3 regions of the Neobacillus sp. KR4-4 genome follow, and region 3 is predicted to be linked to each of the others. Evidence: predicted binding sites of a transcription regulator. Region 3 holds the regulator's gene; each other region holds the start of a gene.
What was found. Region 3 encodes Rex, which represses fermentation and respiration genes when NADH is low (regulators of the CRP and FNR family bind a similar motif). Its sites were predicted from a motif close to TTGTGAAATATTTCACAA; they were not measured.
Positions count from the first base shown of each region.

Region 1: ACE198_RS08900 (cytochrome c3 family protein) is a predicted target of Rex. The motif match lies at 3,409-3,426, and genes of this name have one in related genera.
Region 2: pflB (formate C-acetyltransferase) is a predicted target of Rex. The motif match lies at 7,669-7,686, and genes of this name have one in related genera.

Region 1 covers NZ_JBHHJU010000006.1:157,574-167,583, forward strand. The annotation lists gene ACE198_RS08890 (tetratricopeptide repeat protein) at 1-627, opposite strand, end outside; gene ACE198_RS08895 (NapC/NirT family cytochrome c) at 740-1,894, opposite strand; gene ACE198_RS08900 (cytochrome c3 family protein) at 1,924-3,321, opposite strand; gene secA (preprotein translocase subunit SecA) at 3,846-6,356, shown strand; gene hpf (ribosome hibernation-promoting factor, HPF/YfiA family) at 6,623-7,171, opposite strand; gene ACE198_RS08915 (ComFC family protein) at 7,437-8,156, opposite strand; gene ACE198_RS08920 (ATP-dependent helicase ComFA) at 8,171-9,658, opposite strand; gene ACE198_RS08925 (nuclease-related domain-containing protein) at 9,628-10,010, opposite strand, start outside.
Region 2 covers NZ_JBHHJU010000004.1:102,765-112,774, forward strand. The annotation lists gene ACE198_RS05590 (SCO family protein) at 1-168, shown strand, start outside; gene ACE198_RS05595 (hypothetical protein) at 243-377, opposite strand; gene ACE198_RS05600 (ABC-F family ATP-binding cassette domain-containing protein) at 567-2,186, shown strand; gene ACE198_RS05605 (YuzL family protein) at 2,226-2,357, opposite strand; gene ACE198_RS05610 (YkuS family protein) at 2,460-2,702, shown strand; gene ACE198_RS05615 (D-alanyl-D-alanine carboxypeptidase family protein) at 2,855-4,024, opposite strand; gene mprF (bifunctional lysylphosphatidylglycerol flippase/synthetase MprF) at 4,169-6,697, opposite strand; gene ACE198_RS05625 (cupredoxin domain-containing protein) at 6,980-7,429, shown strand; gene pflB (formate C-acetyltransferase) at 7,765-9,990, shown strand.
Region 3 covers NZ_JBHHJU010000040.1:31,961-41,970, reverse strand. The annotation lists gene rimI (ribosomal protein S18-alanine N-acetyltransferase) at 1-346, shown strand, start outside; gene tsaD (tRNA (adenosine(37)-N6)-threonylcarbamoyltransferase complex transferase subunit TsaD) at 343-1,365, shown strand; gene ACE198_RS26080 (hypothetical protein) at 1,615-1,788, opposite strand; gene ACE198_RS26075 (ABC transporter ATP-binding protein) at 1,837-3,756, opposite strand; gene moaC (cyclic pyranopterin monophosphate synthase MoaC) at 3,934-4,431, shown strand; gene ACE198_RS26065 (redox-sensing transcriptional repressor Rex) at 4,467-5,126, shown strand; gene ACE198_RS26060 (sulfite exporter TauE/SafE family protein) at 5,338-6,090, shown strand; gene dcuS (DcuS/MalK family sensor histidine kinase) at 6,232-7,851, shown strand; gene ACE198_RS26050 (response regulator) at 7,829-8,536, shown strand; gene ACE198_RS26045 (2-hydroxycarboxylate transporter family protein) at 8,655-10,001, shown strand.

The DNA of each region.
Region 1 (10,010 bases), on a different contig from region 3:
TTTGAAAAATTTCTCTGCTTCTTTTTTGTTACCTTGATCTTCTTCCACTCTGCCAATTTCGGTAATGATATCTGTGTTGGTTGGCATTAACTTAAGGGCTTCTTTAAGTGATTTAGCAGCCTCGTCGTACATTTTTAAATTACGATATACCATACCTGATAACAAATGCGCTTTAAAATTACGTGGTCCTAATTCGACTGCTTTTTGTGCCTGCTTTAATGCATCGTTGTATCTTTCTTCATCAATATAGACAAGACCGAGATTGAAATAAGCTCCAAAGTATTTGCTGTCAAGGTCAGTTGCGACTTTCATCTGCTTAATCGCATTATCGTTATCACCTTTTAGAAAGTAGGTATAACCTAAATTGACTCGGTGCTCTGGATTATTCGGTTCAGAATCTACTAAAGTTTTATAGTAGTCTAGCTGCTCATCCATCCTTTCTTGACTTGCATTAGACCAGATATATTTGTCACTTATATAGTAGCCTCCACCCAAACTTACTAATAAAGTCGCGATTAGAAGCAATGCAGCCTGTAACTTTGTAAAATACTTTTTCTTCTCTTTCTTCCACTTCGTTCTTTCATTCTTTTCCGGTTCTGGATTGATCGGCAGCTCTCTAGCTTCCATTAGTATCCACCTCGAATTTCATTTGTTTTTTCGAAAAACCTCTGATAGACTTGTTCGAAATGTTAAGAACCCTATTAATCTCCAATCAAAGGTAGAGCTAAATCGTACACAACTACTTATGACACTTTTCACAGCTGACTTTTGCGTGGCAGGTATAGCATTTCGCCGATGGTTTAGACACTCCTTCTAACGAAATCGGATGGTTAACCTTCCAACTTGTCTTTTGACTATGTTTACTTGGATGACAGGAGGAGCAGGTAACTTGGTTTCCACCTGTTTCATTCGACCTTTTCACTTCATGGCATGCTTGACATGATTCTTGGTTTTTGTTAGCAGTTACACCATGGCTATCAAAGAAATTACTGTTATGGCTTGCTGGTCGTTTGCTATGGCAATCCTTACAAAAAGTATTCTCTTTGGCATAGTTATAATGATTCTTTTGTTTTACTTGATTATTATTAAGGAAACGATCAATAACTGATACATCTTCATAACCTTTTAGGGGTTCCTTTGACATATCACTATGACACTGATTACACTTCATTAGATTCTCTGCAGCTTGTTTCCCATGTGTTTTGGTTTTAAAATCCTCTGCTTTATGGCTTTTTGGAACCATCCCGGTTTTATGACACGCTGAACATTCAATGGTTACTTTACGTGCTTTATGACAATCAATACAGGTGTCCATATCCGGGCGGGTGAATTTTAAATCCGCCATCGCTGAGGTACCGGTTTTCGTGTCCCATTTTTCATAATCCGTTTGGAATGTCATTTTCCGGTCTGCGATTTTGCCGTGGGCCACACCGTTATGACATTGAATGCATTCAATATCTTTGTTTTGATGTTTATCATGGGGAATGATGATATCCCCAGATGCTGTGACTTCACGTTTAGATACATCATGACAGGACTCACACGCGCTATCGGGTATTTCCTTTGGCATTCTAATAGGAGCTGTGTAGGTTTGTGTCGCTTTTTTATACACCTGCATAAGTCCATTTGCTTTCGCCTTTGCATATTCTTCCGTACCTGTGCCTATGTGACACTTAACGCAATCCACTTCACTATGTGTGGACGCCTTCCACGTATAATACTCCGGCTTCATCTCATGGCATGAGGAGCAGAAACTCGAGCTCGAGGTAGTTTCTACTCCTATTAGTCCCAGTGAGAAAAAGACGACGATAAATAGCAGTGCTACTGTTAAATATTTATATACTTTGTAGCGAGTCCGTGGAGGGGAGGTCTGGTTCATGTGTTCTTCTTCCATTATTTTCCCTCCTCTTGAACATTTTCTTCTTATTTCTTATCATCTTTAAAGCCAGTTCTATGGCAGTATTGGCAGTAAACATCCGTTGGTGCTTTGGCATTGGTTGTGTCTGCTTTTGGTTTTTCACGATCATGACAAACGAAACATTCCTCTTTCATCTCTTTTGTTTTTGCTTTGTTAGCATGAGAAGTCAACCACTGATCGCTATCGCCGTGACTTCCAGGACGATCGGAGTGACAGGCACTACAGAATTTGTTCGTACGTGCTTGTTCTTTTGCAAGTGAAACGTTTGGTGTGTACTTCACCTTTTGATTTCCCATTTTAAGAAGGGAGACGATATCTTCTTTAGGAATTTCCCTTACCCATTTTGAATCTTGGTGACAATTCATACACTTATCTAGCTGTTGAATAGCAGTGCCGCCGTGATTATTGCCCCAATCTACATTTTTATGTGTTTTAGGAATTTCGGTTTGTTTGTGACAAGTTTCACATTCCATCGAAATCTTAACATCTTTCTTTTGCTTTCCGATTGCTTGTAAAATAATATCTTGTGTCTTTGCATTAGTTGCTGCTGCTACTGCTTCCGTTGTTTCGGCTTCTGAAGTTGCTTCTGTTGCAGTTTCTTTTGTTGCATCTTTATCGTTTTCTTCGAGCTTTTTCTCCACTTCTTCCGGATTAACCGGAACGTTATACGCTGGATCTTTCCAAGGCTTTTCGCCATTATTTACTTTGTCATGGCAGTCAATACAAGTACCCATGTTAGGTCTCAAGTATTTCTTTTCCATTAATTTTTCAGCACTTTCCTTTGTCCATTCGCCGCGAACTTCTTCAACGTTGATTCCTCGGGTTGCCATTTTCGCGTGGACTACACCGGCATGACAAGTAATACAAGGGATATCTTCTTCGATATGACCTTTGTGATTTACTTTTAAGTCTCCGGACGCTGTGACTAGGCGGTTTTTCGAGTGACATTGCAAGCAGTTTTCGTTTGAAACGGCTTCTTCTTCGGTTTGAACAATTTGCTCAGGTACACCAGTAACATGGTAGTATACTTCTTTCATCGACTTCATTTTGTGCGTAATCATGTTGGTGAAACCTGGCTTGATATGACACTGTACACAAGATATCTGATTATGAGCACTTGCAGTAAACGTTGAATATTCAGGTGCCATTTCATGACAGCTTGCACAGAATGTCGGTGAGTTGGTCATGGTTAGAACTCCATACCCTCCACCAAAAACAACGATACAACCCACAAGTGAAACAAACAGTAATTTCCACCTGTTAACTGGATTCTTCCAGTCAATCCCTCGAAACTTTTGCCATAATCTGCGAATCAGGCCCGTTTTTTTTCTATCTTCTCTACTTTCGGGATCTATATCTTTATTCTTTTTCCCCCAAATGGCCACTAGACTCACCCTTCCCATTTTGGATTCTATCTCTCTCTTTATTTTCCATAGTAACCTCTCTAAAGGTAGTATCTAACATTGTAAGAGTATATTCCAATGTACAATTTGTGAATAATTCCCCACACAAAACAAATGGGTATTTTCTACTAAAAACAACGCACAAATGTTGTTATTCCAGCAATATTTAATACTACGCAAATATTGTTTACTTTGCATACAACCGAATATTTATTCATTGTCCATACTTTTTATACAGTTTCCATTCTTTTTTTACTAGTTGAATCTCTAGTTGAGGTACATTCTCAAAATCACGTCATCAATCTGTCATATTTGACGAAAATTCGAACTTATCGAAGTAGTCCAAGCTGAAGTGTTTGACTTGGAAGGAAATATAATAGATGATTGTACGAATCTTGCTTCCCGCTATCATTGTTGTCACTGTATTGTGGAAATGGTAAGATATAAAAGGAAAATAGCGAATATTCTTGAATGGATTTTTTAAAATAGTGATTAGTCTCGATAAAAAGGAGCGTTCATCAGATATGGGGATTTTAGATAAAGTGTTTGATTTGAACAAGCGTGAGCTAAAGCGGCTAGACAAGCTTGCGGTGAAAATTGACGCACTGGCTGCGGAAACAGAAAGGTTGACCGATGACCAACTGCGCGAGAAAACGGAAGAGTTCAAATCTCGCTATCAAAACGGAGAATCATTAGATGATCTCTTGGTTGAAGCGTTTGCCGTTGTTCGTGAAGGTGCCAAGCGTGTCCTTGGTTTATATCCGTACCATGTTCAGTTAATGGGGGGGATTTCTCTTCATGAGGGGAACATTTCCGAGATGAAAACAGGGGAAGGTAAAACGTTAACTGCGACCATGCCAGTTTACTTGAACGCACTTTCTGGTCGAGGGGTTCACGTTGTTACTGTCAATGAATACTTAGCAAGCCGTGATGCTGCCGAAATGGGCGAATTATATCAATTCCTCGGTTTAACGGTTGGCTTAAATTTAAATAGTATGGATAAGGAAGAAAAACAAGCCGCATATGCCGCTGATATTACGTATGGTACGAATAACGAATTTGGTTTCGATTATTTGCGTGATAACATGGTCCTCTATAAGGAGCAAAAAGTACAGCGCCCACTTTTCTTCGGAGTCATTGACGAAGTTGACTCGATTTTAATTGATGAAGCGCGTACACCATTAATTATCTCAGGGTCGGCACAGAAATCGGCTGTCCTCTATATTCAAGCGAATGGCTTTGTTAAGATGCTTTCTAAAGAAACAGACTATACGTACGATGAAAAAACAAAAGGCGTTATGTTGACAGAGGAAGGAATTAGTAAAGCTGAAAAAGCTTTCGGCATTGATAACCTTTTCGACATGGCCCACGTCACCTTAAACCATCATATTAACCAAGCCTTAAAAGCAAATGTCAGCATGCATCTTGACGTTGACTATGTGGTCCAAGACGGCGAAATTGTCATCGTTGATCAGTTCACCGGCCGTTTAATGAAAGGGCGCCGATACAGCGAGGGCTTGCACCAGGCAATTGAGGCTAAAGAAGGGCTCGAAGTTCAAAACGAAAGCATGACCATGGCTACGATTACATTCCAAAACTACTTCCGGATGTATGAAAAATTAGCAGGGATGACCGGTACCGCAAAAACGGAAGAAGAAGAATTCCGTAACATTTATAACATGAATGTTATTGTTATTCCTACGAACCGACCAATTGCCCGTGATGACCGTCCTGATTTAATTTACTCTTCTATGAACGGTAAATTCCGTGCCGTTGTCGAGGATATTGCAGTGCGTCACCAGCTGGGACAGCCTGTACTTGTCGGGACGGTCGCGATTGAAACGTCTGAGCTCATCTCCAATTATTTAGTGAAAAAAGGGATTCGCCATAATGTGTTGAATGCGAAAAACCATGAACGTGAAGCGGAGATAATTGCTGAAGCTGGCCACAAAGGCGCTGTCACAATCGCAACGAACATGGCTGGTCGTGGTACGGACATTAAGCTCGGTGAAGGGGTATTAGAATTAGGAGGACTAGCCGTTATCGGAACGGAGCGACATGAAAGCCGACGGATCGATAATCAGCTGCGTGGACGTTCTGGCCGTCAAGGGGACCCGGGTATTACTCAGTTCTACTTATCCATGGAAGATGAACTGATGCGCCGCTTTGGATCAGATAATATGAAAGCAATGATGGAACGACTTGGCATGGATGATACACAGCCGATTCAGAGTAAGATGGTATCAAGAGCCGTTGAATCCGCGCAAAAACGTGTAGAGGGCAACAACTTTGATGCTCGTAAACAACTCTTGCAATATGATGATGTACTACGTCAGCAGCGTGAAATTATCTACAACCAGCGGGATGAAGTACTAGAGTCTGAAAATCTCCGTGATATCGTTCAAAAGATGATTTTAAACTCCATTGAGCGAAATGTTGATGCACATGCATCACGCCATGAGGATGAAGAAGAATGGAATCTCGAAGCCATCATCGATTTTGTGAATGCCTCTCTTCTCCATGAAGGTGACATCACAGTGGATGACTTGAAAGGAAAAGACCCGGAACAAATCCGTGATACGATTTTTGCAAAAGTGAAGGAACGTTATGATGAAAAAGAAGAGATTCTCTTACCTGAGCAAATGCGCGAATTTGAAAAGGTTATAACACTGCGTGCGGTTGATTCCAAGTGGATTGATCATATTGATGCAATGGATCAGCTTCGTCAAGGGATTCATTTACGAGCCTATGGGCAAATTGATCCGCTTCGAGAATATCAGCATGAAGGATTTGCGATGTTTGAAGCGATGGTTCAATCGATTGAGGATGAAGCGGCCATGTACATCATGAAGGCTGAGATCCGCAACAATCTTGAGCGCCAAGAGGTAGCAAAAGGGCAAGCAGTGAATCCAAAAGAAGACGGTGAAGCCGTTAAGAAAAAGCCAAAAGTAAAGCAAATTGATGTAGGCCGTAATGATCCATGTGTTTGTGGCAGCGGCAAGAAATACAAAAACTGCTGCGGGGCAGGAAAATAAGATTTTGTTTTGATGGGCCGGCGATTTATCGCTGGCTTTTTTGTTTTTGATTATAGGATTTGTAGATAAGTGGTGGAGATTTGTTGATATGTTCTGAAAATTGTGGATATCGTTCACAGAATTGTGAGTAAATTTCAATTGTCCTAGGTTATCCACATGGGGATAACTCTAGAAGGGACGTTTAACAAAAAACAAGTATGCATTTAGTATATATACATAAAAAAACGCCGCTCCGTGTAAGAGCAACGTTCTTCTTTAATCTATGTTTAATGTGCCTCGATTAAACCATAACGGCCGTCACGGCGCTTATAAACAACATTTGTACGATGTGTGTCTGCATTTGTGAACACATAGAAGCTATGGCCTAGCATGTTCATTTGCAGAATGGCTTCTTCACTGTCCATTGGTTTTAGGTCGAAGCGCTTTGTACGAACTAATTCTAATTCATCCTCATCTAAATCATGTACTTCCGTGTTTTCAGTTGTTGCAAATGTAATTGGAAAATCGCCCTTTTCGCGGAATTTGCGGTTTACCTTTGTCTTGTGCTTGCGAATTTGGCGTTCTAATTTGTCAGTTATCAAGTCAATCCCAGCATACATGTCAACATTTGTTTCTTCAGCACGAAGAACAAGTTGCGGCAGCGGAATTGTCACCTCTACTTTAGAAGTTTTATCTTGATTGAATCTTAGATTCACATTTACCTTTGCATCAGGTGCTTCTGTAAAATAGCGCTCCAATTTTGCGATTTTCTTTTCTACATACTCTCTAATTGCTGGAGTTACCTCAATGTTTTCACCACGAACGTTATAATTCATTTGTGGATTCCTCCTTTAGTTACGGCTATGTATTAACATTTCTATTTTACCCTATGATTATCCTGCTAAATCAGAACAAAAATTTTGTCGATTTATTGACAAAAGTAAAGGGAAGATAGTGACAAGATCTTGCACGACTTTTGAAATCAAATGGTAATAGCACTAAAATGAAAGGTTGTTTAATATTATTGTAATCTTTATGGGGATAACTATCTAGTAAGAAGCTTGCAACGAGTAAAAGGAATATTCCGACCGATTTGAAAGATTACGACCGAGCAAGTGTCAGCGATTGAACGCTGACTGCACCTGCCTCCTTCAATAGTTTAGCAGCATGCCTTAGTGTGGATCCTGTTGTATAGATATCGTCAATTAGGACAGCTTTTTTTCCTGTTGCATGAACATCAGGAAGAACCTGAAACACTTGCGGAAGATGGATTCGTTCTGACCGAGATTTTTTCGATTGCTTTTCAGAGTGGAAGCGACTAAGCATGGATGTAGGGGAAAAGCCTGCTACTGTTATTAGAGCCGTTGCCTGATTAAAGCCCCGTTCATATTGTCGTTCGTCACTTAATGGGATAGGCACCAGTAGGTCTGGAGATAATTCGCCTATCTTCCGCTTGAAAAGTTCCGAAAATATCTTTGCTAATGCATAATCACCGCGAAATTTAAACGTTGCGATTACTTCTTTTAAAAAATCATTATACAGGAAAAAGGAATGATTTTTCTCCAGGCTCCCTTGCCATTTTGGATCTTCCTCCCAACGAAAGCAATCATGACACACGTCCCCATTTCGAAATTGATCATTTACTTGTGAAAACGGCCGGCTGCATATTCGGCATTGGTCGCCGAGAATTTGTTCTAATTTCCCTTCACAAACAGGGCAAATGTGATGTTCCTTATCAATGGAGAAAATTGCTTGCCAGCTGATGCTTGGCATAATTACATCATGGCAAATTAGACAGCAGCTTTGATGGAATAGGGCCATTTTTAAACCTCCTTTTACTTGTCGAGTAATTCCCTTTTGATTCCTTCCCGGTTCATTGAGACGATTTGCTTTTTGGCCCTTATCATCTCTTCGGTTTTTCCATAATGAAAATAGGTCACTACCCCCTCTGGATAATCCTTGCTCCTCCCCGCCCTTCCAGCAATTTGGACAAGGGCACTTTCTGAAAAAACAGCATCTTCCGCACCTACCACTGCGACATCAATGTTGGGGAAGGTTACCCCCCGTTCAAGAATCGTCGTCGTCAAAAGCAACGGGATTTCTTTGGCCCGCATTCTTAGCACCTTTTCTTTACGGTCAGGGTCTTCGGCATGGACCGCTTCTACGGATGTATCCAATTGGCGTAAGATAAGGAGAGCTTTTTCCATTAAAGGGATATGAGGAAAAAACACTAGGGCTTGCTTGTTGGCATAAATCCGCTCAGCTATCCAGCGGAGGACGTTGGCCGGGAGCTTATTTTTTTGCAGCTGCTTTTGCCAATTGCCGCACCATTCAAACTTAGGGACCGGGAGCGGATGACGATGGAAACGTGCTGGGATTGTGGTAAATGCGCGTTTTCCAGTGCGGCATTCCCTTTGCCATTTTTGATTGGGTGTAGCAGTCAGGTAAATCATGGCGGAGGACGGTTTTCGGGCCTGGATGGCGGCATACTGAAGCGATTCCTCGACAGTATACGGAAAAGCATCGACCTCATCCAATATAATGGCATCAAATGCCTGGTAAAAGCGGAGCAGCTGGTGAGTGGTTGCAATGGTAAGGGGAGCATAGACATGGCGGTCCTTACTTCCACCGTAAAGGGATACAATCTTTATTTCAGGAAAGGCGGATTTCAGTCTGGGTGTGAGTTCTAAGACGACATCAGTCCGAGGCGTGGCAATGCAGATTCTCTTTTTAGCAGCAAGTGCCGCTTCAATTCCAGCGAAAAGAACCTCGGTTTTCCCTGCTCCGCATACGGCCCAGACTAAGTGTTCTTGATTGTGCAAAATAGCGGTGGTTACATGGTCCGATGCAACCTGTTGCCCCTTAGAGAGCGTCCCCTGCCAATGCTTGATGGTTGCGGGAAGTTTGGTGTCAGGCACCGGCCCACTCCAACCGATAAGAGCGGTGCACGCACTGATCCTTCCCATCATAATGCAATGGCGGCAATAGAGACAGGTTTCTCCACATCTTGAGCATGGGTAGGCAGCAAACCAGTGCGCCTCCTTGTTGCCGCAGCGGGCACAAACTGGCTTTTTCCCTTCATAGTAAATTCCACTCCGGTAGGTGATACAGCCATTTTCATAATGGCTCTGGATTTCTTCGAATGGAAATGGGATATCCTCAGGGAGGAGCTGTTTGCCGGTGAGAAGCTGCTGCAGGTCTGGATTGTAGGAGAATGTTGGATGGAGCGGCGGCTGAGGGATGCTGGATAGTTTAGAGATTGGGAGTGAGTCTTCTTGTATGGTCGCTGGTATTAATAGGTTGTTTTTAATGATAAAACGCACGGGGGCACCTTCTCTGGATTGAGATAATAAAGACGATCTTTTGTTTTCCCTGACTTTTTTAGATCCAGTTTATGAAGTAGTTTTTGTGTGGTATGAATGGTTGAGAGATGCAGGAAGCCTCTTGCCTCTTGGTTGGTGATTGTTGGCTTGTTGAGGTAGAAATAATGACTGAGGGTTCTTAGAATGACATTCTTCGAGATCATATGACAGGCAGGGCAGATCCAGACCCCTCTTTTGTAATTCATCGGAATATAATTGCATTCGTTATTCGGGCAGCAAACACCACTGCGTATATCCTTTTCTGTTAGATTGTATTCTTTTAGAATGTCAATTGGTTTTGGGCTGTGTTGGC
Region 2 (10,010 bases), on a different contig from region 3:
ACCGATGCCATGCAGTTTCAGTTTAAAGATCCTGGAAACGGCCAATTCGTGCACTCCACCTTTACCTTTTTAATTGATGAGAACAATAAATTTATTAACAAGTTTCCAATGGGAGAAGACTTTAACAAACAAGAAGTCTACGATCAAGTCATGGATGAATTAGAGTAACAAAAAAGCGATTAGTCCGTTTGGAATAATCGCTTTTTAATTTCTAGATTTTGTCCCTAGCTTATGTTTGTTATTTAATTCACAGAAGAAGGGTAATTTTTTATTTTCTGCAGTGACAAGAGGTAATTGGATTTTGGTTTGGTTAAGCTCGCTTTAATACCAGCCTTTTTTAACTTGTTAACAAGTTCAGTTAGTTGATTTTTTGTCATCCATCTCACACCTTCTTTTACTTGCTTCTATACCCAATTCTACAACAAAAATATGAATAAAGTATGAAATCGGATAAATTTTTTTAGAAAATTTTTCTTATAAACTTTTTATTGACGAAAAGAATTCGCTCTTCTTCTGTTTTAATGGTATAATCAGTAGATATTTTGTTTTGGAGGAATGTTTTAAATATGATTACTGTAAGTAACGTAGGTTTACGATATGGAGACCGAAAATTATTTGAAGATGTAAATATTAAATTTACACCTGGGAACTGCTACGGACTAATCGGTGCCAATGGTGCAGGAAAATCAACCTTTTTAAAAATTCTATCTGGTGAAATTGAAGCACAATCAGGAACTGTTCAGCTCGGACCTAATGAACGGATGGCTGTGTTAAAACAAAACCATTTCGAATATGAAGAGTATGAGGTCTTAAAGACGGTTATCATGGGTCATACGCGCCTGTATGAAGTCATGCAAGAAAAAGACGCAATCTATATGAAGGAAAACTTTACAGATGAAGACGGTATGAAGGCCGCTGAACTTGAAGGCGAATTCGCCGAATTAAACGGCTGGGAAGCTGAACCTGAAGCAGCCATCCTTTTAAAAGGTCTTGGTATTGGTGAAGATCTTCATTATAAAACAATGGCGGAATTGACAGGTTCAGAAAAAGTGAAAGTATTACTTGCACAGGCTTTATTCGGCAGACCTGACGTTTTACTACTGGACGAACCAACAAACCACTTAGACATTAAAGCAATCCAATGGCTTGAGGAATTCTTAATTAACTTTGAAAATACTGTAATTGTTGTTTCCCATGATCGTCATTTTTTAAATAAGGTATGTACACATATCGCTGATCTTGACTTTGGTAAAATTCAAATCTACGTGGGTAACTACGATTTTTGGTATGAATCAAGCCAATTAGCATCCAAGTTAACTTCCGACGCTAACAAGAAGAAAGAAGAAAAGATTAAAGAATTGCAAGCTTTCATCGCACGATTTAGTGCAAATGCATCTAAATCTAAACAAGCAACTTCAAGGAAAAAGTTACTGGACAAAATCACTCTGGATGATATCAGGCCATCCTCGCGCCGGTACCCGTTTGTTGGCTTTACACCAGACCGCGAAATCGGAAATGATTTATTACATGTCGAAGGATTAACAAAAACCATTGATGGGGTTAAGGTCCTTGATAATATCAGTTTCTTTGTAAATAAGGGGGGTAAAATTGCTCTTGTTGGTACAAATGAACTTGCAAAAACAACCCTTTTTAAAATTCTAATGGGTGAAATGGAAGCAGACAGTGGTACCTTTAAATGGGGAATTACCACTTCACAAGCTTATTTCCCTAAGGATAACTCTGATTACTTTGAAAACAGCGACTTAAATCTCGTGGATTGGCTACGTCAATTCTCACCTAAAGATGACAGTGAAAGCTTTTTACGTGGATTTTTAGGTAGAATGCTTTTCTCTGGTGAAGAGGTGCTTAAAAAGGCAAGTGTCCTTTCCGGAGGAGAAAAGGTTCGCTGCATGCTTTCTAAAATGATGTTAAACGGCGCAAATGTTCTCTTATTAGATGAACCAACCAACCATTTAGACTTAGAATCAATCACAGCATTGAATAACGGATTAATTAATTTTAAGGGTTCATTGCTCTTCGCTTCTCATGACCATCAGTTTATTCAAACAATTGCTAATCGAATTTTTGAATTAACTCCAAATGGCTTAATGGATAAACAAATGAGCTATGATGAATATTTAGAAAATGATGAAATTCAAAAACAAGTAGCTGAAATGTATAAATAGGGATAAAAGGGTCACCTCGATTGAGGTGACCCTTTTTCATTAGCTTCTCTTTTGTTTTCTTCTTGATGAAGGTTCTGTTCTAGAACCTGTCTCAGTTGTTGTTGTTCCTTGTCCCTCCACTTGAGAGGAAGCCAAGCCTATCGTTGATGGATCCTTTTTACGTTTTCCCATATTTGTACACCTCCCCTATTAGTTTTTGGAGGATTAATGCTAGTTATTCCGAATAATTCAGATAAACTGAGGCAAGATAAACTAGAAGAGGAGGTGTTTTGTATGGCAAAAATTGGTGTAGAACAATCTCTTACACAAGTTCAACAAGTTCTGCGTGAAAAGGGACATGATGTAGTTGAATTAAAGCAGGAGTCGGACGCCCAGAATTGCGATTGTTGTGTTGTTACAGGACTAGATTCCAATGTAATGGGTATGCAGGATACCAGTACAAAGGGTTCTGTTATCGACGCAAACGGACTATCCGCTGACGAAGTATGTCAACAAGTTGAAAGCAGACTACAATAATTTATCCAAATCTCAAAGACTAAAGGATATACTTTAGTCTTTTTTGTTTTCACCTTTTATGTATAATTCTATTTGCTATAATGCTATTCGCAACAATATTACACAAAAATAAGCCATGATAAGGCCTCACTTATCATAGCTTTTTCATTTTTCTAAAATTTCCTAGTAAGTTTATTTTTAAAACCAATTATAATCCCTATTAATGCAATAATTATTACACCATATATGAGATTAATATTGGATAACTGCTTTTCTTTTTGTTTCTTTTTAGAGGATGTTTCATTTTTCACTTCAACCTTAACAGGAACTGGTTCTTTGAATTTAAGTGGAACGAACTGAACTACTTGTCCATTAATATTACTTTTAATAGCAAGTACTCCCTGATTATTTAATACCCTTGTACTTCCTTTGGTGGATTCTGTAATTAAGGTATTTTTTTCCGGGAAGTATTCTTTATTGTCTAATTTATAAATATCACTTTGCAATAGTGTTGCATGTTGAAAGTTTTTAAAACCATAATTAAACAAGCTGGCCGTATCATCATATTTATCTCTTGGCAGTTCAGAGTTTAGAACCACAGCAGTCAGCCTTATTTTCGGATTAGCTGCAGTGGTAGCCAGTGTTTGTTTTGCTTTAACTGTATATCCTGTTTTCCCTCCAGTTACTCCTGAGTAGGCAAACTCCCCTTTCAGCATTTTATGGTGGGTCAGGATATTCGTTTTCCAAGATTTCCCGTTCCACTTTAGTACTTTCGTACCAAAGATTTCTGCAAAGACAGGATTCTTGATTGCATAATTAGTTATAATCCCCATATCCCTTGCCGTGGTATAATGGTTCTTATCAAACAAACCATTGGGATTGATAAAATGGGTGTGGTTAACACCTATAGTTGTTTTTAAATAGGTATTCAAATGCACAGCAAACTGTTCGACATTTCCATCTATGTGTTCTGCAATGGCTACAGCTGCATCATTACCTGAATTAACTAACATTCCCTGGATTAATTGCTTTAAAGTGATCTTTTCCCCTTCTTCTAAATAAACCCTTGTTCCATCTTGCCTCACTGCATTGCCACTAACCGTAACCATGCTATTCAAATTGCCCTTTTCAATCGCATAAATTGCTGTGGCTATTTTCGTTAGACTTGCAGGGTACATCTTTTTATCTGCATTTTTTGCATACAGAACGGCACCCGTATCAGAATCTAAAAGTATAGCCCCTTTACTTTTTAGGTTAGGTTGTCCATTATTAGCAGCTATCGGGCTTAAATGGTTCGAACAAACAAGTAGGATTACAAAGATAACGGATACAAATTTTTTCATTAAATAACACCCAACTTTTACATTATTTCCTATTAAATCTTAACAGATTGTATTGCAAAATAATAGATTAAATTAGGATATCTATTGGGAAGTCAATTACAGAAATAGAAAAATCGGCTGGTATCACACCAACCGAAAATTGGACTAGTTTCTTTTTTTTGATATAAGCATAGTAATTTGCGCCATGATCATCGGTAATGATGATTTTCTCCGGTATGCCAAGTATTTGGGTTCCCAAATGTTTGTATATTTTTCTTTAAATTTACGCAGACCTTGGAAGTGGTAAAAAAAATGGCCATGCAGGAAAATTTGCGCAGCAATTTTTTCGCTTAAAAATGAGAATCTTGAGAGTCCTACATTTGCCAATGGTGCCATGCCCATATTGAAACGAGCATACCCTTGTTCTTTTGCCCAATCAAATAAACACAAAAAAAGAAAATCAATTGCACCTGATGCGGCTTCTGGTTTAAACCTCATTAAATCAACAGAAATCGTTTGATAATCATCATATACATGCATAATGCTCATAAAACCAAGAATCTGCTTTTGTTCATTTCTTACAATCGCAATTGGTGCCTTATTTAAATAATCCTCAGAAAAGAAACCTAGTGAAAAACCTTTTTCCTCTCTTCCTTGCAGCCATTCATTAGATATCTCTCTTAATTCTTCTAAAAGGTCTATTGAATGTGGAGGGGTTATAATCTCGTATGAATAATCAGCACGAACAAATTTATTTCGTAATGCACGCAACCCTTTCATTTTGGATCCTGATAAAGAAAAGTATTTCAAATCTACAAATGCCTCTTCACCTAACTTAAAAAAAGCAAAACCATGCCCATGCAGATAAGGAAGCATATCATCACTAACTTGATAAAAAACAGGCGTATAGCCATGTAAATCAGCAATTTCCTGAAACTCCTCTATTGCATTTGATATTTCGTCTTTTTCCCCTATGGGATCTCCAAGAATGACCAGCTTATCTGCAAATCGCTGAAAGGAAATTAATACATTCTTTTGACTGTTCCAAAATATAAATTTATCATGTAAAAAGATTAAATGCGATAACACCTTACCTTGATACTTCGATAAATGGTCAACAATATCTTTTTCACGGTTTACAGATCGCTCTAAAATCCAACTTTTCGGCAAACTGATTAAATATCCAAACATAAGAATGAATAGTGCGATAACAAGCCCAATTGCCGCACTCATAAATAAATCGTGATAATCAACTATTACATAGGGTAAAAGTTTGGGTGGTATTTCTATTTTAGAAATCGGTAAATTCAGATAACCAATTACGAGATACATTGATGTAATTACAAGAATAATCATTATATCAAAAATCGTTTTTCCCCAAGTTAACACATAACTCTCTCGATAAAATTGACCTTTTGACATCCGGAGCAACAAAGCGACAATAATTAAAAAGATCGCTTCTTCATAATCAATTCCTTTAAAGATAGAGAACAATGCGGCCAGTATTAAAGCGAACATCGTTAGTTCGTACGCTCGCTTAACACTATACTCAATTCCCCGAGATAAACCTAATAGTAAAAATCCAGCGGCAACAGATAATTGGTGCGAAACATTAATAATTGGAAAGGATAAAAGTTCTTGTGCAACCTTTAACCGGGACATAATTCCAGGCACACTAGCTGATAAGAGCAGGATTAGACCAGAAAGGAAAACCAGCATGGTTAAAATGACATGACTTAATCTTTGTACCACGGCTTTAGGAAGATCATTCCAAGTTTGATTCCATTTTTTCCAATAAAGCTTAATAAAGAAAACTAGGCTAATAAAAAATGGGAGAAAGTAATAGCCAACCCGATAAAATAATAATAATACAAGTACCTTTTCTTCAGAGAAATGTAAATCTTGCATCCCCCAAATAAATACCAAATCAAAAGAACCTAAGCCGCCGGGGATCATACTAATAATACCGGCACATGCAGCTACAATATAAACAGGAAAAAGATTTGCTGCAGAGATAGAAATTCCTAGAGTCCGGCATAAAATCCAAATGGCTAAAAATACTGCAAACCATTCGATAATGGATATCATAATTAGCTTCAAGGTACTATTGGCACTAACTAGAGATGGACTTCCTTTTCTTGATTTTAAGATATGTATAAATAAAAATAGTGGTAAATATAAACCAACTCCCACCACTGCAAAATAGAGCCATTTTGTGTCAACAAACAACGGAAAGTTACGAAAATTGTTTGTGACAATCCATGAGAGCACCGAAATACCAGTTAAATAAAATAATGATACGGATGCAATAACCCCTAAAAGTTTGCGCTTGTCCGGTTCGTGCTTATGAAAGAAATATGTCCGTAACATTGCCCCGATTATTCCACCAAAGCCAATTAAATTTGAAAACGAATTAGCAATAAATGATTGCTCTAATAAATCTCTGATTGGAACTTTTAATTTTAATATTCGTACTAGAACCACATCGTAAAGCAACATGGGTAAGACAGCTATAAAGGTGATAAATAATATAAATAGAAGGCGCCCCATATCAAGTTGACTTAGTTCTTCCTTAAGTAAGTCCATATTTATGTTTTGAGTAAATTTTTTGATTTCGACAATTGCAAAGATTAACAGTAACAATGGAAAAATAAATTTTAGCGCCTTTAATATTCTTTCTTTTCTAATCCCCAACAAGCTAACCACCTAATTATTTGCGAATTAATTAGCAACATCTAATTTACATAGAAACACATTTCCTGTTTTTACTATAAACTTTTCTAATAGAAAAACAAAGAAAAATTATCTCACTCTATAGGGTGTTACTTCTTATTCTAGACATTTTTATTTATGTTCAACCATGTTTGAAGGTATAAGTGGTAACCAAAACAACTCAAATCTCACAAAATAATAGACAAGTTTTCTCCCCCACTTAGCATAAGTATAAAGTAGGACAAATTTATGAGGGGGTACGAAATGAAATTTTTAGTCTTTAAAAAGGAAACACTTCTATTCTTTGTTGCAATAGGGGTTGTACTTTTCTCCCTGTCAGCCTGGTTCATGTTAAAAGCCGGGGATATAACTGTTTTTAATCAGCAATCGAAAGATATCCGTGAAATTCACATGGTTACTGCAGAATTCAGTACGAAAATGAAAAATGGAAAAGAAATGGAGGCTTATCGCTGGGATCCCGGGACAGTATTTTTAGAGAAAGGTGAAAAAGTAAGGTTATTTATTAGCGGAATCAACGGTGAAGAGCACCCCTTTTATATAGAAGGAACTAAAATAAAAGGGACCGTCAAAAAGGGCGAAGAAACAATTGTTCCCTTACAATTTGAAAAAGAAGGTACGTATCGGTTAATTTGTGAAGTCCATTCCGATCGCTCACATAATGGTCCAATGATTGCTTATATAGTAGTGGATTAAAAACAGGGGATTCTTCTCCTGTTTTTTTTCATGATAAAAGAACTGCTGTTTCAATCTTTTTTAATGTTAACACCTTGTTTTTATAAATTTCTTCATATATAACAGTTTTGAAATTCACGAAGATAATTATAGTACAGTTTGAAAATTGATTCTATAAAACTATATTAACAATCTGAAGACATTACTAATTATCCCCTTTAAATAAGACTTCACAAAACGTTAACAATTGTTACTAATATACGTGCCTTTTTTCACAAAAAACCTGTTATACTCAATTTATAGAAGAAACAACCAAACTGTTATATTGTTTTATAAAAAATATGAGGTGATTACTAATGGAACAATGGACTGGATTTACAAAAGGTGCTTGGTCAAAAGAAGTTAACGTTCGCGATTTTATCCTTAATAATTTTTCTCCTTTCGAAGGAGATGATTCATTTTTAGCAGGTCCTACAGAAGCTACCACTAAACTTTGGGCACAGGTAATGGAATTAACCAAACAAGAGCGCGAAAAGGGCGGCGTATTGGATATGGACACTGAAACCGTATCTACAATAACTTCCCATGGACCTGGTTACCTTAACGAAGACCTTGAAAAAATTGTTGGTGTACAAACCGATAAACCGTTTAATCGTTCCATGCAGCCATTTGGTGGGATCCGTATGGCGAAAGCAGCTTGTGAAGCTTATGGGTACCAATTAAACCCTGAAATTGAAAAAATCTTTACTGAGTTCCGTAAAACTCACAATCAAGGTGTTTTCGATGCCTACACAGATGAAATGATGCTTGCTCGTAAAGCTGCAATTATTACCGGTCTTCCTGATGCTTATGGCCGCGGCCGCATTATTGGGGATTATCGCCGCGTTGCTCTCTACGGTGTTGATTTCTTAATCCAAGAAAAGCAAAAGGACCAAAAGAACACTAGCAAAGTAATGACTGAAGATAATATGCGCCTTCGTGAAGAACTTGCTGAACAAATTCGTGCTTTAAAAGAACTAAAGGAAATGGCAAGCAGCTATGGATTTGATATTAGTCAACCAGCTAAAAATACGGCTGAAGCATTCCAATTTGTGTACTTTGGATACTTAGCAGCGATTAAGGAACAAAACGGTGCCGCGATGAGCCTTGGCCGCGTGTCAACATTCCTAGATATTTACGTAGAAAGAGATTTGAAAAACGGAACAGTAACCGAAGAAGAAGTACAAGAAATAGTCGACCACTTTATTATGAAGCTTCGTCTTGTAAAATTTGCCCGCACACCAGATTATAATGAATTATTCAGTGGAGACCCTACATGGGTAACAGAATCAATCGGCGGTATGGCAAATGATGGTCGTTCCCTAGTAACGAAAAACTCATTCCGCTTCCTGCATACATTAGACAACTTAGGTGCTGCACCAGAACCAAACTTAACAGTTTTATGGTCACCACAGTTACCCGAAAACTTTAAGAAATATTGTGCGAAAATGTCCATCAAAACTAGCTCGATTCAATATGAAAACGACGATATTATGCGCCCAGAATATGGGGATGACTATGGAATTGCTTGCTGTGTTTCAGCAATGGAAATTGGTAAGCAAATGCAGTTCTTTGGTGCCCGTGCTAACCTTGCAAAAGCACTCCTATACGCTATTAACGGCGGCGTAGATGAAAAATTAAAAATACAAGTGGGACCACAATATCAGCCAATTACATCCGAAGTATTAAACTATGAAGAAGTCATGCAAAAATTCGATCTTGTGATGGAATGGCTTGCTGGTCTTTATATCAACACCTTAAATGTCATTCACTATATGCATGATAAATACAGCTATGAAAGAATTGAAATGGCCTTACACGACACTAAGATTCTTCGTACGATGGCAACAGGTATCGCTGGTCTTTCCGTTGTCGCTGATTCACTAAGTGCGATTAAATACGGTGAAGTCAAGGTAATCCGTGATGAAAATGGTCTTGCGGTTGATTTCGAAACAACTGGGGACTTCCCTAAATACGGAAACAACGATGACCGAGTCGATGCGATTGCTGTGGAAGTGCTTAAAACCTTTATGAAAAAGCTTCGTAAGCACCAAACTTACCGTGATTCTGTTCACACACTATCTATCTTAACGATTACATCTAACGTAGTCTACGGAAAGAAAACCGGTAATACACCTGATGGACGTCGTATGGGAGAACCATTTGCACCAGGTGCTAACCCGATGCACGGCCGTGACACAAAAGGAACACTAGCTTCACTATCTTCAGTTGCGAAGCTTCCATACAACTATGCGATGGATGGAATTTCAAATACCTTCTCAATCGTGCCTAAAGCATTAGGTAAAGAGGAAGAAAGCCAAACCCGTAACCTTGTCTCAATCCTAGATGGATATGCTATTAAATCAGGTCATCACTTAAACGTTAACGTCTTTAATCGCGAAACATTAATTGATGCAATGGAACACCCAGAGCTTTACCCACAATTAACAATCCGTGTTTCTGGATATGCAGTTAACTTCATTAAATTAACAAAAGAACAACAGTTAGACGTTATTAATCGAACATTCCACGAGTCTCTATAATCAAACAAACCAACAGGGGC
Region 3 (10,010 bases):
CTATAATGAATTACACAATAATCGATTTGCTGTTTATATCGTTTTAGAAGAAAATAATAAAATTCTTGGATACTGCGGAGCGTGGATTGTCATTGACGAGGCCCATGTGACGAATGTAGCAATCTTGCCTGAATATAGGGGCCGGAAGCTGGGGGAAGCTATATTGCAAAAAATGATGTCAGTAGCCCGGGAGATGGGAGCAAAGACCATGACACTTGAAGTACGTGTGACCAATCATGTGGCACAGTCTCTTTATCGAAAGCTAGGCTTTCAAAATGGAGGAATCCGTAAAAATTATTATTCAGATAATCAGGAAGATGGTTTAGTGATGTGGGTAAATTTATGATAAAAGATCAATGGATTATGGGAATTGAAACAAGTTGTGATGAAACGGCTGTCGCAATCATTAAAAACGGCCGTGAGATTGTGGCAAATGTTGTGGCATCTCAAATTGAAAGTCATAAACGTTTTGGTGGTGTTGTGCCAGAGATTGCTTCCCGCCACCATGTTGAACAAATCACCATTGTTACCGAGGAAGCCTTAAAGCAAGCTAATATTTCGTTTGCTGAGATTGATGCGATTGCTGTCACAGAGGGCCCTGGGCTGGTCGGTGCCCTTTTAATTGGGGTAAATGCCGCGAAAGCATTAGCTTTTGCTGAGAACAAACCACTCGTTCCTGTTCACCATATTGCCGGCCATATTTATGCAAATCGGCTGGTAACCGAAATGAAATTCCCGCTCCTCGCTCTTGTCGTTTCTGGCGGGCATACAGAACTGGTGTATATGAAGGAACATGGCCATTTTGAAGTGATTGGGGAAACTAGAGATGATGCTGCAGGGGAAGCCTACGATAAGGTAGCCCGCACATTAAATATGCCGTACCCTGGAGGCCCTCATATTGACCGCCTGGCTCAGTCTGGAAATCCGACGATTAACTTACCTCGGGCATGGCTGGAGGAAGGCTCCTATGATTTTAGTTTTAGTGGTTTAAAATCCGCTGTTATTAATACGGTCCATAATGCGGAGCAACGAGGTGAGGTGATTGCCCCTGAAGACCTAGCTGCAAGTTTTCAAGAAAGCGTCATTGAAGTTTTAGTCACAAAAACAGAAAGAGCGGTCACAGAATACGGCGTAGAGCAAGTATTGGTAGCGGGCGGGGTTGCAGCGAATAAAGGACTTAGACAGGCGTTAGAGAAGGTTTTTTCCAAGAAACCTGGGATTGAATTAGTCATCCCGCCATTATCACTATGTACAGATAATGCAGCAATGATCGCTGCTGCTGGAAGTGTGATGTTTGAAAAGGGAATTCGAGCAAATTTGACGTTAAACGCCAATCCTGGATTAGATATTGAATTATATAATTAGAAACTCTTCTGGATAAGAAGAGTTTTTTTGTTGATAAGAATTTTTGAACTTCCATCAAAATAATCTTAAATGTGGATAAGTGGATTGTTTTCTGTGTATAATGTGGATAAGTAGGGTAATTATTGTGGATATTGTGGAAAACTAAAAAAATCATTGGGAATACTCTGTTTACAATGTGAATAAGCTTGTGGAAAAGTGAATAATTTTTTAAAAAAGTGTTTATATCGAATGTTGTCGATATATGTCTTATTATAAAGAAGGCTGTGTTAAACTTGTCTGTTGATTTCTGTTCCAGGCACAAGCGGTTCGCGGGCGTGCCGGGGAGCCTCCTCGTCGCTTTGCTCCTGCGGGGTCTCCCCTGCCCCGTACTCCCGCAGGAGTCTTCGTGCCTTCCACTCCAATCAACAGAGCCAAAATCAACATTAATCTTTTAACACAGCCAAAAAGAAAAAACCGAGCACTGCTCGGTTTTTACTCTGCCAATTCCGCCCATGCTTCCATTAGCTGCTCGAGTTCAGCCTTGGCTTTTTCATTTTTTATGTTGATTTCTAATACTCTTTCATGATTTTGAAAGATATCTGGATCACATAACTGCTGTTCGAATTCCTGAATTTGCTCTTCCAGTTCTTCAATTCTTTGTTCCACTTCTTCTAATTTCCGTTTTCGCTGACGTTCTTGTTTCTTGCTTTCCTTATCCTGTTGATAAGTATTTTTCTCAAATGCTTCCATTTGTGCAGACCCTTTTTGAATATCCGCCAGCGCCAGGGCAGCAAGCTCCTCCTGCTCCAATTTCTTCTCTACATAATAATCATAATCCCCTAAATACTCTGTACTGCCATGGCGGCTCAGTTCCAAGACCTTTGTGGCAATTCGGTTAATAAAATACCTGTCATGGGAGACAAAAAGAATTGTGCCAGGGTAATCGATTAATGCATTCTCAAGAACTTCCTTGCTATCTAAATCCAAATGGTTGGTGGGCTCATCTAAAATTAGAACATTGGCTTTTTCCAACATCAGCTTAGCTAAAGCAAGTCGAGCTTTCTCCCCACCGCTTAAAGTGGAGACAATTTTTAAGACATCATCACCGGAAAATAAGAAATTACCAAGAACCGTTCGAATCTCTTTTTCGTTTTTTAACGGGTAATCATCCCAGAGTTCATTCAAAACACGCTTATTGGAAGTTAATTCAGCCTGTTCCTGATCGTAATATCCGATGGAAAGGTTTGTTCCATAGAGAATGGTTCCGTCTAGGGCAGGAAGCTTTTTAATAATTGTTTTTAATAAGGTTGATTTACCAATTCCATTTGGGCCAACTAAGGCAATGCTTTCTCCTTTAAAGGCACGAAAAGAAATGGCTTCTGAGACCTTTTCGCCCTGATAACCGACAGCAAGGGAATCGACCGTTAACACGTCATTGCCGCTTTGTTTTTCAATTTCAAACGAGAAGTTTGCCGATTTTTCATCTCCTAAGGGGCGGTCCATCAGTTCCATCTTCTCTAACTTTTTGCGGCGGCTTTGGGCTCGTTTGGTCGTTGATGCACGTGCCAAATTCCGGTTGATAAAATCCTGAAGATCTGCCACCTCTTGCTGTTGCTTTTCAAAAAGCTTTAAATCACGCTCATAATTGGCCGCTTTTTGATCTAGGTAGGCACTATAGTTGCCTGTGAATCGTTGGATTTGCTTACGGGAGACTTCATATACCTGCGTAACCACCTTATCTAAAAAATAGCGGTCATGGGAAACAATCAAAATGGCCCCGTGATAACTTTGTAAATATTGCTCCAGCCAGGACAGGGTATCAATATCAAGATGGTTGGTCGGCTCGTCCAATATTAAGATATCGGGCTTAGTTAATAGCAGTTTACCAAGGGCAAGACGCGTTTTCTGTCCGCCGCTTAAACTTGATATCATCAAGGATTTATCAGGGAAATTTAACCCATGGAGTACAGAACGGAGCTCTGCCTCGTATTGATATCCACCCTGCTCCTTAAATTTCACTTGAAGATGGTCGTACTCTTTTAGGATTCTCTCGTATCTTCCAGTATCATCAAATACATTAGGATCGGCCATTTGCTCTTCAAGGGCCCGAAGTGACTTTTCCATTAAACGCAGCGGTTCAAATACAGTCAACATCTCGTCCCATATCGACAAAGTGGACTCTAAACCAGTATTTTGGGCTAAATAGCCAATCATTACTTCTTTTGGTTTGATGATTTCACCGCCATCATGTGACAAGTGGCCAGCAATAATCTTCAATAATGTTGATTTTCCTGCCCCGTTGCGACCAACTAGAGCCACACGGTCTCGAGTTTGTAATTCTAATTTAATATTCGATAAAATTAGGTCAGCACCATAATATTTTTGTAGTTGATTAACCTGTAACAAAATCATTCTTTTTCACCTCTATTACATAGGTTTAGTGTACCTTATTCCCCGTATATCGGCAATAAACTGAGGCGCAGATTAGGTGGATGAAGGTGTTAAATCGGCAAAAACCTTGAATTTCGTTCAAAGTTTCACAGACAGATAAGGAAAAATAGTGTATGATTTGAAGGGAGGATTATTTATATGGCAGAATTAACGCATTTTAATGAAGAAGGCCGAGCAAAAATGGTCGATGTCAGTGATAAGCCAGAAACAGCACGGACGGCACTTGCTCATTCCAGTATTACAGTTAGGAAAGAAATTTACGATAGAATTACGAATCACGCGATAAAAAAAGGTGATGTCTTAGCAGTGGCACAGGTAGCTGCGGTCATGGCAGCAAAGAAGACGTGGGATTTGATTCCGATGTGTCATCCGATCCCCTTAACGGGGGTTAATATATCTTTTTCCTGGGAGCAGGACACAGAAGAGAATTATCGCTTAAATATATCGGCAGCCGTTAAAACCAAGGGGAATACAGGTGTAGAAATGGAAGCGTTAACAGCTGCGTCAGCATGCGCTTTAACGGTTTATGATATGTGTAAAGCCGTTGATAAAGGTATGGTGATTGGCCCTACATATCTTGTCGAAAAAACAGGCGGTAAAAATGGTGATTTTAAGAGAAACGAAAAAGTTAAATGATTTTTAACTAAATTATCCATGGGGTGTGGGAGATTATGAGTAATGAAACAATGAAAATACCACAGGCGACAGCCAAACGGCTGCCCCTTTATTACCGATTTCTTAAAAACCTGCATTCTTCCGGTAAGCAAAGGGTTTCATCAGCCGAACTAAGTGAAGCCGTAAAGGTCGACTCAGCCACGATTCGCCGCGATTTTTCTTATTTCGGAGCATTAGGAAAAAAAGGTTATGGGTATAATGTCAATTATTTGATTTCCTTCTTTCGTAAAACCTTGGACCAGGATGAATTAACAAAGGTTGCTTTAATAGGGGTAGGGAATTTGGGCACGGCATTTTTAAACTATAATTTTTTAAAGAATAATAACACGAAAATAGAATGTGCCTTTGATGTGGATCCAGAAAAAATGGGAACGAAAATTCGCGAGGTCCCGGTTTATCATATGGATGAATTGGAGAAGGTTTTATCTGAGGGGGGTATATCCGTTGCGATATTAACGGTTCCAGCCCCAGTTGCACAGATGATTACTGATCGACTTGTGAGTGCAAATATAAAGGGAATATTAAACTTTACGCCAGCACGCTTAAATGTTCCCCCGCAAATTAGAGTCCATCATATTGACTTAGCAGTGGAACTGCAATCGCTTGTTTATTTTTTAAAGCATTATCCGACGGTGGAATTAGAGGAAGAAGAATAGTAATTTAGTTAAGAGCAGAGCTTTTCACAACATTTGTGGAGAGCTCTTTTGTATGCTTCATACCCTGCTTTTTTTAATTACATAATCTATCAAAATACTGAGGGCTGGACTAAGATGTAGGTAGTTTATTTGCAAGCGATTACTATCGGGATTATAGATCACACATTCCCTAGAGTGACATCTAGGGTTTTTGCAATTGGAGGGGATGAAGTTGGCGATCGTGCTGACTATGTTTGTACTTGGGGTATTATTAGGATTTGTCGGAGCAGGAGGTTCTGGCTTTATTATTGCCATTTTAACAGTGGTTTTTGGAGTTCCCATCCATGTCGCTTTAGGGACATCTTTAGCTGCCATGGTGTTTACTACCTTGTCAGGTGCGTACAGTCATTTTCGGCAAGGAAATATTTCGATTAAAACGGGTCTAATTGTCGGAGGATTTGGGTCGATTGCTTCCTATTTTGGTTCAAAGCTAGCTGGTTTGATTCCCATCCATTCCTTGCATTGGTTAACCGCAGGGATGTTGTTTCTATCCGCTTTGATCTTGGTCGTACGATTGTTTATTGTTCAAAAAATTAAGGCAAACTATAAAAAAGACGAACCAAGCAACCTTCTTCTTATTAAGAAAGCAGCGCTAGTCGGTTTGGTTACCGGGTTGATGTCTGGGACATTTGGGATTGGTGCTGCACCGTTCATTCAAATCGGACTGCTTTTAATCTTGGGACTTACGCTTAAACAATCGGTGGGTACAACCATGCTTGTTATTCTGCCCATCGCTTTAGCAGGGGGAGCTGGCTATTATTTTCAAGGATACTTGAACTTCCCATTGTTAATTGAAGTGGTGGCAGGAACCATGATTGGTTCTTATGTCGGGGCCAAGTTTACGGACTTTGCACCTCAGCCCGTTTTAAAAAGTGCGATGGTCCTGACCCCTATTTTAGCAGGAGCTATATTACTGATAAGTTAAAGAAAGCTTCTAATGCTGCAAAGTTCTGTCATAGCAAGCTTTGCAGCTTTTTTGCGTTTACTTTACTTACCTGAATGATTACATTGTCATCAAGGGGTGCATCAAGATGGTGCCTGACACCCGGTACAGCTGGAGGGAAATATGAGAAGGGGCAGATGGAGTTTAAAATCAGTGATTATTGTATTCGTTTGTGTAGTGGTTACTTTTTCGCTGTTGATAACGGATTTACTTATAAGTTCCAGAATTGCTTCAGAGACGGAAAAGAATCAGGCGGAGCAAGCAAGAAGTGTAGCTCGCATGGTTGCACATAGTCCGCTTGTGATTGAGGCGATGAGTGGGAAACGCGATGAAAAGGACATTCAAAGCTATGCAAATGAAATGAGGAAAGTTACAAATGTTTACTTTATTGTCGTGATGGATATGAATGCCATTCGAAAATCCCACCCCGACAGTAATAAAATAGGGTTGCCATTCAGGGGTGGAGATGAAGGACCTGTTTTAAAAGGAAGAGAGCATGCGTCAATATCAAAGGGATCGCTGGGACCTTCATTACGCTCTTTTACACCCATTAAGGACGAAAAAGGGAAACAAATCGGGGCAGTGGCCGTTGGGATTTCGCTGGATAATGTGGAAAAGGCCGTCAAAAAGAGCCGAACTGGGATCTATATTGGAACCCTGATCGGTCTATTAATCGGTGTTCTTGGGGCTGTTATTTTAGCTAGATATATCAAAAAAATCTTACTTGGGCTTGAGCCGTTTGCGATCGCAAAATTATTAGAAGAAAGAAGCGCTATGCTTCAATCCGTCAGAGAAGGAATTGTCGCGGTTGATCAAGAGTCAAAGATAACACTTGTCAACCGAGCTGCTTTAAAGATGTTTCACAAGGCAGGACTGCCGGATAATCCGATGGGGGTAAATATAGAAAGGTATTTGTCTACCACGCGCTTAAAAGATCTCTTACAAACGGGTAAAGCTGAATTGGATGAAGAACAGAATTTAAATGGAATGACCATTTTAACTAATCGAGTCCCTGTTATTGTTGGGAATAAGGTCGTAGGGGCCATTGCAACTTTTCGCGATAAAACAGAAATACAAGTACTCGCCGAAGAACTGACTGGAGTGAGAACTTACGCCGATGCACTTCGAGCCCAGGCACATGAATATATGAATAAGCTTCATGTTATTTTAGGGATGGTCCATACAGGGTATTATGAAAAAGTTGTTGAATACATCAATGAAACGGTTAATCATCGCAATAACGAAATTGGCTTTGTGACCAAAAAAATAAAGGACCCTGTATTAGCAGGCTTTTTAATTGGAAAGTTAAGTTATGCAAGGGAATCGGGGACAGAGTTATCAGTTTTGTGTGAACAACCAATTCCTCAACCCGAGGATTCTGATATAACACATGAACTGATTACGATTTTAGGTAATTTAATTGATAATGCGATTATGGCTGTGAGCGGTTGTCCACTCAAAAAAGTAACAGTTTCCCTTGATTATGCAGATGATATTTTAACAATTGAAGTAAAAGATACCGGAAAAGGGATGAGTGAAGAAATACAAAACCAAATTTTCAACAAAGGATTCTCCACAAAAGGCGAAAATAGAGGATTAGGATTGTATCTCGTTTCGCAGGCGGTTAAAAAGTTGGACGGGGATTTAATTCTATCATCAAAACCTGAAAAAGGGACCGTTTTCGCCGTGTATATACCATATGATGGGGAGGGGGACAGAAATGATCCGAGTGATGATCGTTGATGACGATCCAATGGTGGCTGAATTCAATAAACGCTATCTTGAGCAGGTCCCTGGATTTAAATTGATGGCAATGGCTGCATCTGTAGATGAGGCGATTATGAAATTGGAAAAGCTAGAAATCGATCTGATCTTGCTTGATATATTTATGCCGGGGAAACTAGGTTTAGAGCTGTTAACCTACCTCCGCGAAAATGAGAAAGAGACCGATGTAATTATTATTTCAGCAGCGTCAGACATGGAGCGGATTAAAAAGGCCTTGAGGTACGGAGCTGTAGATTATTTAATTAAACCTTTTGAATTTGACCGATTTAGCAGAGCGTTAGTTGACTATAAGAACCAAACAGAGATTATTCAGACACAACATGTAATTAATCAAGACGTACTGGACCAGCAGATCCTGCACCGAGAGGAAAAGTCTCTTATCGAAGACCTCCCGAAAGGATTGACAAAAGACACCTTAAAACAAATTTGGGAAGCCATTCAGGAATTAAAAAATGCTCCGTTTTCAACAGAGGACGTTGTAAAGGTGGTCGGCATTTCTCGGGTATCGGTTCGTAAGTATTTAAACTTTTTAAAGGAAATCGGAATTCTTGATGTGAAGGTAATTTACGGTACCGTCGGCAGACCTGTATACCAGCATGAATATAATCAAATGAAAGAACATCTAATCAAAGCCTTTTTGTAAGCAGCCGAAAACTGCTTACTTTTTTTATTTACAAAAATCTTATTAAATTTACATAAACTATGAAAGCGTTTCAATCGGGAATATGATAGAAACATAAATTTAATAGGGGGATGAATTTATGGAACCAGTTAGAAAATTGCAACCGCTTACGGTTGTTTCAGGGGAAAAGGAAGAAAAGAAAGGTTTTTTAGGTAAAATTGGCAGTATGAAGATAGGGGTTATTCCACTGCCGCTTTATATCGTTATCGCAGCTGTTGTCTACTTTTCAGCTGTCTATAAATTGCTTCCAGCTGACATGATTGGCGGCTTTGCCATCATTATTGTTATGGGTATTTTACTTGGTGACCTTGGTATGAAGATTCCGGTCTTGAAGGATATTGGCGGTCCGGCAATTCTAGCACTGTTGGTCCCATCTATATTAGTCTATTTTAGTGTGATTAACACAACTGGAATGAATGCGGTTACGCAATTAATGAAAACATCAAATTTCCTTTATCTATATATCTCTGTTTTAGTAGTCGGAAGTATTCTTGGGATGAATCGGAGAGTCTTAATTCAAGGTTTCACACGAATGTTTATCCCGCTTATTTTAGGGACCATTGCTTCAGTTATCGTAGGGGTCCTTGTTGGTTTGCTTTTTGGATATGATATGAAACACACACTTTTCTATATTGTTGTACCAATAATCGGTGGCGGCATCGGAGAAGGAATTTTGCCTCTTTCATTAGGCTATGCAGAGGTTCTCGGAAAATCTTCAGAAACATTTGTTGGCCAGTTGATCCCCGCCGCTGTAATTGGGAATATTGTCGCTATCGTTTGTGCTGGTATTTTGTCTCGCATAGGTGAGAAAAAGAAACACCTTACGGGTAATGGTGTATTAGTGAAAACAAAAGGCGGCGACGGAATCACAGAAGCCGCAACGATTGATAAGCCGGTTGATTTCCCACTTATGGGTGCAGGATTGTTAATAGCATGTAGTTTCTTTATCTTAGGTGGACTTGGAAATAAATTTCTTGGAATTCCTGGACCAGTGTTAATGATTATTGCAGCAGCAGTAGTAAAAAGTATTAAGATAATGCCAGCTAAAATGGAACAAGGTGCGTATCACTTATATAAATTTGTATCATCAAGTTTAACATGGCCATTAATGGTTGGTTTAGGGATGCTTTATATTCCGCTTAAGGATGTAGTTAAGATCGTAACACCTGGATATGCGGTTGTTTGTGCTTCTGTTGTAGTCGCAATGATTACTACGGGTTACTTTGTAGGAAAATTGATGAAGATGTATCCTGTTGACTCAGCAATTGTTACAGGCTGTCATAGTGGTTTAGGAGGTACGGGGGATGTCGCGATTCTTTCGGCATCTAATCGGATGTCATTAATGCCATTTGCCCAAGTTTCCACAAGAATTGGCGGCGCCTCAACCGTTATATTGGCTATTCTTTTACTGAAATTATTAAGTTAGTAATTCCTC